Regions from separate parts of the Paenisporosarcina sp. P4_E4_2 genome, predicted to be linked through region 1. Evidence: riboswitches for the same ligand, from Rfam matches in the RefSeq annotation. Region 1 holds a riboswitch; the other holds the start of a gene.
What was found. A riboswitch is a leader RNA that binds a small molecule or an ion and turns the genes downstream of it on or off. The one in region 1 is predicted to bind cyclic di-GMP.

Region 2: another riboswitch for cyclic di-GMP. It lies ahead of AC1DSB_RS02640 (OmpL47-type beta-barrel domain-containing protein); the one in region 1 lies ahead of flgB (flagellar basal body rod protein FlgB).

The regions. Positions count from the first base shown of each region.
Region 1 covers NZ_JBFUJC010000015.1:10,050-15,898, reverse strand. The annotation lists gene fliI (flagellar protein export ATPase FliI) at 1-283, opposite strand, end outside; gene AC1DSB_RS03190 (FliH/SctL family protein) at 264-1,061, opposite strand; gene fliG (flagellar motor switch protein FliG) at 1,054-2,067, opposite strand; gene fliF (flagellar basal-body MS-ring/collar protein FliF) at 2,079-3,722, opposite strand; gene fliE (flagellar hook-basal body complex protein FliE) at 3,745-4,041, opposite strand; gene flgC (flagellar basal body rod protein FlgC) at 4,066-4,521, opposite strand; gene flgB (flagellar basal body rod protein FlgB) at 4,527-4,928, opposite strand; cyclic di-GMP riboswitch class I at 5,012-5,096, opposite strand; gene AC1DSB_RS03160 (flagellar hook-basal body protein) at 5,327-5,849, shown strand, end outside.
Region 2 covers NZ_JBFUJC010000011.1:2,815-8,636, forward strand. The annotation lists partial or broken gene AC1DSB_RS02640 (OmpL47-type beta-barrel domain-containing protein) at 1-1,280, opposite strand, end outside; cyclic di-GMP riboswitch class I at 1,358-1,448, opposite strand; gene AC1DSB_RS02645 (flagellin N-terminal helical domain-containing protein) at 1,600-2,367, opposite strand; gene csrA (carbon storage regulator CsrA) at 2,546-2,767, opposite strand; gene fliW (flagellar assembly protein FliW) at 2,771-3,220, opposite strand; gene AC1DSB_RS02660 (SRPBCC domain-containing protein) at 3,478-4,002, opposite strand; gene AC1DSB_RS02665 (hypothetical protein) at 4,689-4,811, opposite strand; gene AC1DSB_RS02670 (CotH kinase family protein) at 5,629-5,822, shown strand, end outside.

The DNA.
Region 1 (5,849 bases):
TGATTTGGAGTGGATATCCGGTTGCAACAACCAGGCATCCTGGACCTATTTGAGATACGTCCTTCAACGGCATAAGCAAAATTTTGTTTTCTTTGAAGCCGACCACTTCAGCTTCAATTGGCCGCTCATAGTGGTTCGGATACAACAGACAAAGTTCTCCAATTTTTGCATATGGTCCTCTTGATTCAATGGTCAGGCCGATAACTTGAATCACTTTCCCATGCTTTTTTACTGGCTCAATCTCTTCCAATAATTCGAGGTACTCATCTTCCCTTAGGTTCATCGTTGGTTTTCTCCTCACAATAAGCCAGTAAGTGCTTTTTAATCTCCTGCAGCTGACTGTCAATCGTGACATCATAAGAACCACTTGCCGTATGAATCATACAGCCACCTTTGGAAAGGTTGGCAACCGGAACCAATTTAAACTCTGAGTCAGCTTTTACATAGGTCTTTAATTCTTCCAGAAACGGTAAAATTATCGGATAATCTTCAAGCGATACTTGCATAGTGACATCTTCTGACTCTTCTATATGCTTTAAGGCTTGCTTTACGACGTTCAGTAACTGGTCATCATGCTGCTTCAATTCTTTTTTGATAACTTTCTCAGCCACTCTAACGCTGAGTGACAATAAGAAAGACTCAGATTCCTGAACAATTTTTGCCTTTTCTTCGTATGCCGTCTCTATCAATACATGCATTTCCTCGCGTCTTTGCCGGAATTCTTCTTCCGCTAACAGCTTGCCCTGCTCAAAACCCGCTTGAAAACCTTGTTCAGATGCTGCTTCTGCCATTCTTCTAGCTTCCTGCACGGCTTCATCTTGCTTTTCTGACCACCAGTGTTCAATTTCCGTTCGGGCACTTTCCATTTCATTATTCATTTGCTTCTGAAGATCTCCGTACTGTGTTTCCAATGCTTCGATTTCCATTAACAACTGTTTCTTCTGCAAAACTGGATCGAGTTCTTGTTCATTCAAGTCCAATGTTTTGCTTTCTATTTTTTTTGTATGAATTATTTTCTTTTCATTGGTCGGGAGCGAATGCGAGCGAATGATATTAGACAATCACTTCATTCCCTTCACCACGGGCCACGATGATTTCGCCTTTTTCTTCTAAACTACGAATCAACGTAACAATGTTTGTTTGTGCGTCTTCTACATCTTTGAGTTTCACAGGACCCATTAATCCAATTTCTTCGCGAATCTGATCTGCCCGTCTTGTAGACATATTGGAATAAACCGTATCCTTCACTTCATCACTTGCTACTTTCAATGCGTAAGTTAAATCTGCATCATTAACTTCACGAATGACACGTTGAATGGCACGTGTATCCAAGTTCACGATGTCTTCAAATACAAACATCCGCTTCTTGATTTCTGCAACAAGATCAGGAGTTTCGGTTTCCAGCTTAGAAAGAATAGCTTTCTCGGTACCACGATCCACTTTACTTAGCACTCTAACAATTGCTTCTACACCACCGGTAGATGTGTAATCTTGTGATCCAGTAGCCGAAAGCTTTCTCTCAAGAATTTGTTCAACCTGATGAATAACCTCAGGCGAAGTACTCTCCATTAAGGCAATCCTCCTTGCTACTTCTGCTTGCTTTTCAGGAGGCAGTGCAGAAAGGATTTGCGATGATTGCTTTGGTTCCAAATACGATAGTACTAGTGCAATCGTTTGTGAATGTTCATGCTGTAAAATATTCAAGATTTGATTCGGATCTGCTCTTCTTGCGAAACTGAACGGTTTAACTTGCAACCTGCTCGTTAATCTGCCAATTGCATCCATTGCCTTTTCTTTACCTAGCGCTTTTTCAAGAATATCCTTTGCATATTCTAGGCCGCCTTCATTCATATAATCTTGGGCAAGAATCATTTCATAAAATTCATCGATTACCTGTTCTGTTTGACTGTTTTTTAATTGTCGTATATTTGAAATTTCCATTGTTACTTGATCAATTTCTTGTTCCGTCAACTGTTTAAAAATTTCCACAGACACGTCCGGTCCCAATCCCACTAACAATACGGCAACTTTTTGTATCCCACTTAGCTCTCTTGCATTTTTAGCCATGTGTCACCCTCCTACTCATCTGCCATCCAAGAGCGTAACAATTTAGCAAAGTCTTCAGGTCTACCTGTAGCAAGCTTTTCAATCGTTTTTCTCTTAGGATTTGCTTTTGTATTGAACTCGGATAGGTCAACCTCAGCTTCTTCAAAGTTGCTGACTTTTTCGATAGGTTGATTAAACATATCAAGAACATATTCTTCTTCTTCCTCCATGCGTTCACGCTTCCTTTTACGGATTATGAAGATTAAAACTATCAGAATCAGAAGTAGGACAACACCCCCAACGATAATCCAAAACAGTGGGTTCGAGATATTGTTCATTGACAACAAAGATTCACCCTGTGCTTCACCGTCAACCACAGGTTTTCCTTGGAACTCCGTTGCGAATACTGATATACGGTCATCCAGCGCTTCTTCCGTCACTTGCGTTCCATTCATGCTTAATGAAGTACTTACCGTGTTTTTCAAGAGATTGCTGATATCATCTATATTTTGTTGTGTTAAGCTATCCGGATTTTCAGGATTGGGAGGTTCAACTCCAACATTGATTGTTATGTCATCTATGACATATGGACTCAATTCAATTTGGCGGTTGATTCGATTGACTTCACGATTGATACGTTCTTCCGTTTTATCGGATTTCGAATTCCCCTCACCATCAACCCCTGGGTAATTGGCGATTTCAGTCTCTCCAGTCCCAGTTGCATCAGCAATAGCCGCCCCTTCACTCGAATAGGACTCTACAATTCTTTCTACACTGATATCGATGCCTTCATTCTTTTCTTTATCCACGGCTTCAACCAGGTTTTCTTCCCGCTTTTCCTTGGTGAAATCAATCGTTGTCATGACTGACACGACCACTTTGTCATGTCCCAGTGTCAATCCCAGCATTTGTTGCAGTTCACGCTGAATATCTCGTTCAATATCCTTTTTGATTTCCCGTTGCTGTTGATAGACAGATAAGGCCGTATCCAGTTGGTTTTCTTTTTGAATCTCGAAAACCTGACCATTTTGATCCATTATGACAATTTCTTCTTGAGGCAAATTGGGTACACTTTTACTGATTAGATGATACAGACCATTGACTTGCTTCTGATCTAGTTGAAAGGATGGATCACCTTTTACAACAACAGATGCCGTTGCCACTTGTTCTTCATCCGATATCCAAACATTTTCTTTTGGAAGTGTGATCATTACGTTTGCTTCGGTTACGCCATCAATTTGCTTAACCAAATCAGCAAGTTCGTTTTGCATTGCGTCTCGTTCCACTACATCAAAATGACGATCTGTCATTCCCAACCCCATATTTTCACTGAAGATGCTGTAGTTTACGTTCCCGCTTTTCGGAATGCCGTCCGCTGCCAAACTAACTTTTAAGTTGGCCACTTCTTCATTCGGCACACTGATAGACTTCCCATCAGATGAAACTTGTACTGGAATTCCTTGCTCTTCGATTGCCGTCTTGATTTCACCAGCCTCTGAAGGAGACAAACCAGTATATAGCGCCGCAAAACTCGGGCGGGAGTTTAAAAAAACAAATACAAAAAGTAAAAGTAATGTGATAAAAAACGTGCCGGCCACAGACCATTTTATTTTTGGAGAAAAACTGCCCCATGATTCTATTATTTTGTTTTTATAAACCAATATTTTTTCTTTCATTTATCTCATCTCATCCTAAAAATCATAGTTGCATTCTCATCACTTCTTGGTAAGCTTCAACAACCTTGTTTCGTACTTGAACGGTAAGTTGCAAAGAAAGACTTGCCTTTTGTGAAGCAATCATCACTTCATGGACATCCTGTACTTCACCCGTTACCAATTGGTTGGTCAGTTTATCCGATGTGTTCTGTGCGGCATTTACTTTTTCGAGCGTTTGTTTAAATAGTTGACCAAAACCTTCCACCTTATCTTCAGGCTTTAGTTTTGTGATTGATTGGTTTTGTATAAATGGTGTTTGAGTCAAGCTTAATTTATCCATAGTGCCTCCTAGCAATCTGATAGATTATTTACCAATCTCCAAAGCTTTTATGAACATATTCTTCGAAGCGTTCAATGCTGTAATATTCGCTTCGTATGAACGTGTTGCAGACATGAGATCGACCATTTCTTTTATCGGATCAACATTTGGCAAACGAACATACCCGTCATCGTCAGCATCAGGATGAGAAGGGTCATAGGAAAGTGTAAATGGTGCTTTATCTTCATCAATTTTTGAAACAGTAACTCCCGAAATTTTAGAAGACTGATTATTCATTGCCGACTGAAGTTGCTGTTGAAATGGTGATACCCCACTTTGTGATAATTCCACAGATTTCCGACGATACGGTACCCATTCGCCGTTTACAAGTTGCGCACGAGATGTGTTGGCATTGGCAATGTTTGAAGAAACAACGTCCATTCGCATACGATTCGCCGTTAACCCTGATGCACTGATATTAAAACCATTAAATAAGCTCATAACTGCTACCTCCCATCATTGATTACTGTTCGTAAACTGTTGAATTTGCCGTTCACTCTTTCCGTTACGGCGTTATACCATAGTTGATTTTTGGCTAACTCTGCCATTTCATAGTCCATATCTACATTGTTTCCATTAGGATTGAATTGTGTGGACTTATTTTCTTTTATGGTCGGATTAAAATCAGACGATTCACTGCTGAAAGAAATATGTTTTGCATTTGTTTTGTAACTGGACATGCCTTGGTTATTGATTGCATCATTTAATGTAGACTTGAAGCTCACTTGCTTGCTCTTGTAATTGGGTGTATCGACATTTGCGATATTAGCCGAGTGAACTCGCTGCTTTAATGTGGCATTTGATAATGCCTGCTCCAATGACTGAAAAGATTGAGGAAATAGTTTCATCTTTTAACCCCCCATGTTTAAGTGTTTGGTCCATATAAAAATCCACCTTTAATTAAAGGTGGATAACTTTAAAAGCTTCCATCTTCGGTAACCCGGCTGCCCTATCGATTTCACTTAGGCCCGTGGCTTTGCGTCCTTATCTTTCGAATAAGTTTGCCGTTATCGGTATGATAAAAACTCTACATTTTAATCTAATTGTCATATCGTGTCATATTTCGTCATATTTTAGTAATATTTGTACCAAAAATATAATCTCACATTTTCGTCTATTTGTATATTTTTATTTTTTGTTGTATTTTGTTTACCTTAATTTACAATATTGACCTATATTTTCTGTCAACTTCGTGTTATGCTAACGCATATTCAACCCTATCGCGTTTGAAAGGAAGAAAAAAGGCATGTTTCGTGGTTTATATACTGCCACATCAGGTATGATGGCAAATAACAGAAAACAACAAATTTTGACAAATAATTTAGCCAATGCGAGTACTCCTGGATTTAAACAAGATCAAAATGTCTTGCGTGCGTTTCCTGAACAATTGATAAAAGCAATGGAAATGAAAAGCACGACTGGCGGTACCATGAAAATGGGTCAATCCACTGTGGGCACTTTAAATACAGGCGTATATACACAGGAAGGAATTCCTTCATTTCTTCAAGGACCACTAAAAGACACAGGAAATACAACAGACTTTGCTCTTCTTGATGAAAGTTTGCCCGTGAATCCGGTCACTCAGAAAAAGGGTTCTCTTGTATTTGCAGTTGGACTGGAAAATGACCAAGTCCGGTATACACGAAATGGACAATTTTCAGTTGATCAAAACGGCTTCCTGAAAACGAGTGACGGTTACAATGTCTTGAATCAAAACTTGCAACCTATCCAAGTGAACTCAAAAGAATTTACAGTTCAAGAAGATGGCC
Region 2 (5,822 bases), on a different contig from region 1:
ATCTGATAGACTTTATAGCTTGTCGCATTGTCCGCAGCAATCCAGCTTAAGACAACATCATTGCCATTCTGTATTTTATACTCCAAGCTGGCAGGTGCTTGAATCAGAACTTCATCAACTGTCAATTCGGCTCTGCTTCCCTCAGCAGATTCGCCATAACGAGTACTGTAAGAGTACACTTCATAAACGTAGTTTCCGGAAGGCATCTTCGAATACTTGGTTCCAGTTCCGGTTACCGTACTTTTCAATACTTTTTCTCCATCAATGATTTGATAGACTTTGTAACTGTTAGCGTACGGGACAGTATCCCAAGCCAACACAATATCATTTGTGTTTTCAAGCTTATATGTAAAATTGCCAGGTGCCGTCATTGAAACAGTACCTACAGTTACAGAAACCTTGCTGCTATCCCCAGACTCACCAAAGCGGTCACTGTTTGAACGGATCTCATATTCATAGTCTCCTGCTTGCACATTCGTTAATTTCACAGACGTACCAACCACCGTATTTTTCAAAACTGGCTGTCCATCCACGATTTGATATAGTTTATAATTTGCTGCATTTGCAGCTGCATTCCACTTGAATGTGATGTCGCTCCCATTTGTCACATAATACGTAAAATTGGCAGGAGCTTTTATCGTAGGATAAACAACTTCCACTTGAACTGATTCTGAAAGCGGAGATTCCCCATACAATGCATTTACTGCTGTAACTGCATATATGAAGTCCCCTTCAGGAGCGTTATTAACAGTGAATGTCGTTTTGTTCTGAGTAGTTGTTACTAGTGTTTTCTGTCCGTCAACTGAAAGCTGGTAAAGATTATAAGTCTCTGCATATGCAGATGACCCCCAGCTCAAGGCGATATCATTTCCGTTCTTGATTGTTTGTGTCAATGTTGWAGGGGCAATCATTTCCGGGTAAAGAATTTCTACCGATACAGGTGCACTCGGGCCTGACTCCCCTTCTGGACTCATCGTAGAAACAACATATCGAGTAGTCCCTTCAGACAGATTATTTAAATTGAAACTTGGAGAGGTGCTATTGCCAAGCAGGTTCAGCTGCCCCTCTTGAATTTCATATACATTGTATCCGGTAGCACCGAATACAGAACTCCACGTAAGTTTCACGTCATCTGGTGTCACTTGTTGGGCAGCCAGATTACTTGGCGGCAACATATTGCTGTTCGTTGCTGCAAATGCAGCTGCAAATGGGTTAATCATTTGAATCAAAAGCAGCAATAGCGCCAAATAGGACGTCAATTTAATTGTTCGATTATTCATTCCATAACCTCTCCGCTTCTTGAATTCCAAAGAAAAAGAACCTTCAACAAGGTTCATAGAATCGGTCTATGATTCCTTGTGGCAACCGGCTACCTTCATGTAAATCTACATGTTTCAGGCCCTTGGCTTTGCGTCCCATGGTTTCCCAATGGTTTGCCTTTTTCACTTGGTTTTTTATAATATATTTAAATCTTACTACCCTCTTTTTAACATCAAAATAACAGGCACAAATAACCCTTATATAAACAAAAAGACCTATATTGGGTCTTTTAAAAAAGAGACCCTCGTAAACAAGGATCTCAATTTTAAAAAGTAAAAATTAACGAAGAAGTTGTAGAACGCCTTGAGGCTGTTGGTTAGCTTGTGCTAACATCGCTTGTGCAGCTTGACCAAGAATTGAATTCTTAGTTTGCTCCATCATTTCTTTTGCCATGTCAACGTCACGGATACGAGATTCCGCAGCAGTTACGTTTTCTGCAGTAGCATTTAAATTGTTTATAGTATGCTCAAGACGATTTTGATGTGCACCAAAAGTAGATCTTGCAGTATTAATAGTTTCAATTGCTGTTTCAATTGCTGCAGTTCCAGATGTAGGAGTTAAACCTGTTGCACTAACTTGTTTTCCAACTGCGAATACATCCGTATCTAAATCACTTATTACGATATCAATTGTTCCAGCAAATACTTTTGTACCGTTAAAGCTTGTATCAGAAATAATCTTATCCGCTTGCGTTACAAGTTCAGTCATTTCAAGTTCAAGGTTTGCAATGTCTTTTACATTATAAGTACCATTTTCTTTTTGGACTGACAATTCTTTTAGACGAACTAGCATATCACTTACTTCACTCAATGCTCCCTCAGCTGTTTGAATGTAAGATATACCGTCTTGTGCATTTTTAGAAGCTTGTTCTAACCCTCGAATTTGACCTCTCATTTTCTCCGAAATTGAAAGTCCTGCTGCATCATCAGCCGCACGATTAATACGAAGACCTGAAGATAATTTCTCCATGTTTTTCGATTGCGCATTGCTTGCTGCCCCTAATTGACGATGTGTGTTAAGTGCTGCGATGTTGTGATTAATTCTCATTTTTGTTACCTCCGTGTAATGTTTTTTTGTTTTTTGCAAGTGTCCAAATCCGTTTGGACTAGCTTACATAATTTATATCGGAGGCTTTTGATAAATGTTTAGCGTTTTTTGAAAATATTTCTATAAATTTTATAAAAATAAAAAGCCCGCAAAAATCCTGCGGACATTCCCCATAATATTACTTTTTCATATTCAAGAAATCGCTCAAGTTAATGACATTCGATGTCGCTCGTCGATTCTCTTCCTGAATTTCTAGATAGACTTCCTTTCGGTGGATGGTGATATATTTTGGTGCTTTAATACCGAGTTTAACCATTTCTCCTTCAATAGCAGTAACGAAGATTTCAATGTCGTCATCAATAATAATGGATTCGCCTTTTTTTCTTCCAAGCACTAACATCTGCTACACCTGCCTTTTTTCAGCACTTTGAAATAAAGGTTGCTTAATTAGGTAGTCTTTATTATCCAATACAATTTGCATGCCAAGCTGTCTGTTGTTATTAATGACAAGTGGTGCTTTTAAGTTAGTTGTCGCATCTTTTATTTCGCCCTTTGCTGTAACCGTTGTTAAGACGATTGCATCTGTTGGATCATTCAACTCAAGTTTATCAACCATTTGATCTTCTAGTTTGATGTCATATTCCTTAAAAAATGAGAAAGGGTCTACCAAAAAGAAGTTTACTTCTACTTCCTCTATCGATTGCAGGAAGTAGAATGGGGATTCCCCTTTTTCATCAGCCGGCATCAATGCATACTTTTTATATTCCTCAAATCCTGGAATTCCTTTATTGAATGTAATGATACTGCTATCTGCTACCTCTATTTCTCCAAAACGTGTCGTTTGAATCTTCATAAGCGGCTCCTTTCATCTTGTAAAGATTTTCTATTTAATTCTATTTTTACACAAATCAGTTTCACTAGACAGCAAAACTATTTCTTGATGGTTTTTTCACATGCGGATATATGTACTTTAGTTCACTATTTCCAGGGGGATTAAATTAATGAAAACCAAAGGGATAGCATTGTACTAAACGTAAAAAAAGGCACAATTCTCATAGATGAATTACGCCTTTTAGGAAATTATTTGTTTTTGAAAAAAGCGAGAACAACTTAACGCATTTCATTCAGGAGGTCGTCGAGGCACTCGTATTGTGAGGCTACTCCTTCAACAACTCCCATTTCCATTACTTGCTGAAGTGCTTCGATGGACGCAAATTGAGAACGTGATATAAGTTTCGTCTTTCCTTCGTGTTCAACGAATTCCATTGTTATCTGCATCTCTGGCAAACTATCTACAGTATTACCTTCTTCGTCTGCAAACATGTCCATATAGACGATTTTTTCAGGTGCATTAATCTCTTGGAATACAGCTTTCCCCCATGATTCGTGGCCAAAAAAGTCACCTTGGCCCTCATCGATGCACCTCATGCAATAATGCCATACACCGTTAGGCTCAAACTCAAATTGACGATTTTCTGTTTGCCATCCACGAGGTCCCCACCATTTTGCCAAGTACTCTGAATTCGAAAACGCCTTAAATACAAGATCTCGTGGTGCATTGAACACTCTATCAATGACAAGCTCTCGCCCGTCTACACTGGCCGTGACACCATTGATTACTTTATTTTCAGACATGTTAATTCCTCCTATCAGAAATTTTTGTAACAAGTAATTAATTCGATGGTGCATCCTTCTTTTCCTTGTACATCGAATAAATAATACCTTCATGCTGTCAAAGATATTCTTGCCTATTCGTAAGCCTGACCGAATCCCTCACTCTCTGATAGAGTGGGGGATTTTTGTAATATTTTTAAGGATATCAGCTGGGGATATCAAGGATTCGCGGGTGTTTATCGAGGATTCATCTTGTGATATCTTCATTTCTGAAGGGATATCTTGAAATGTGTCTGGGTTATCTAGAAATCGAGTACTCATATCTAAAATTCACGAAATCCGCACAATTCAAACGCGCTGAAATGGTGCCATTTGCATCGCAAATGGCACGTTACTGTGGGTTAATCGCTGGAATCAAGGATTCGTCGTGTGTATTTCACCTTATTAAATAAAGCCTTTGTATAAGCAAGGCGCATTCCGCACTTCACTTTATTCACATATCTATTCCCACGATTTCATTTAAATTTGTATTACCCGGGAAATAGTTTTTAGTCCAATCATTAAACGGCTTTTTCTTTTCCAATATTTGCTCATAAAATTCTTCTTCATGGACAGAGGAACGAATAACTAAAAGTCATTCCTAATAGGTTGTCTCAGGTAAAAGACAAAAGGCATCCGGATGGTCTTAATCCGGATGCCTTTTGTAATCATGATCTGTCCAATCCATTCCATGCTTTTTCTTTCTCATCATCAAATACGCACTTGATTATTTCTTTTCTTTTGGCCAAATGCCAATTGGAGATTTGCGAAACAGTCCAAAATCGTTCCATGCAAAGACCCCAAACATGGGTCTTAGTCTAAGCCTCATCATTAATTCTACATAGCCTATAATGCAAGGAGTTGGAAATTGGTATCTTTATTGTGTATTAAAAAGTTAACCATTATTAAGAACTAGTTAACTTTATAATACTGACGCACTAAATAGTTCTTTAAAGAACTGAAAGTAGATACTCTTCAGATAGCGAAAAATCACCACGAAGATTTTTTAAAAGAACCAGTTACCGAAAAAGCCTCTTCTACAGCATCGTCGGTTGAACGAAGTGCGACGATTTCTGCTCGTGCAACATCGGTTACGCGAAGTGCGGCGATTTCTGCTCGTGCATCGTCGGTTACGCGAAGTGCGGCGATTTCTGTTCGTGCACCGTCGGTTACGCGAAGTGCGACGATTTCTGTTCGTGCACCGTCCGTTTCGACAAGTGCAACGATTTCTGCTCGTGCGCCGTCTCCGGGAAGTTCGGCGTCTTTTGTTCGAGCATCGTTCGTTACTAAAAGTATCCTGGAACATGAAGTTGCTTAACCCTCTAGAGTTAGATAGTTCGACTGCATTTTTAATGCCGTCAACATTAAAACGTGACATTTTCAAACCTCCCTTCATCTTTATATTAGAGAAAGAAAAAAATCAATTTTACTTTAATTCAAACTCGTGCTGATACACATTTCTTTCTCATATAGTAAGTTACGAAATTGTACTAATTACGGTAGAGACAAACGCATATTATTTAAAAATAAATATAATTTCGTTTCTTTTCTTGGCATCTTTTATTCTTGTTTCATACGAATATTATAAAAATGAAAGGAAGAATTCGCGTGGATAATGTCGTGGAAATACCTGTATATCAGCTTTTTATTAATCCTATCGATTTAAGGGAACTTCGAAGAGAAATTTGGACGGATGATCCCGTTTCCGCGAAGCTAACGATAAACAAAAAGAAACATGATATCGATATTGCGTATCGTGGCTCGCATATCCGGGAGTTTCAAAAGAAGTCATATCACATTTC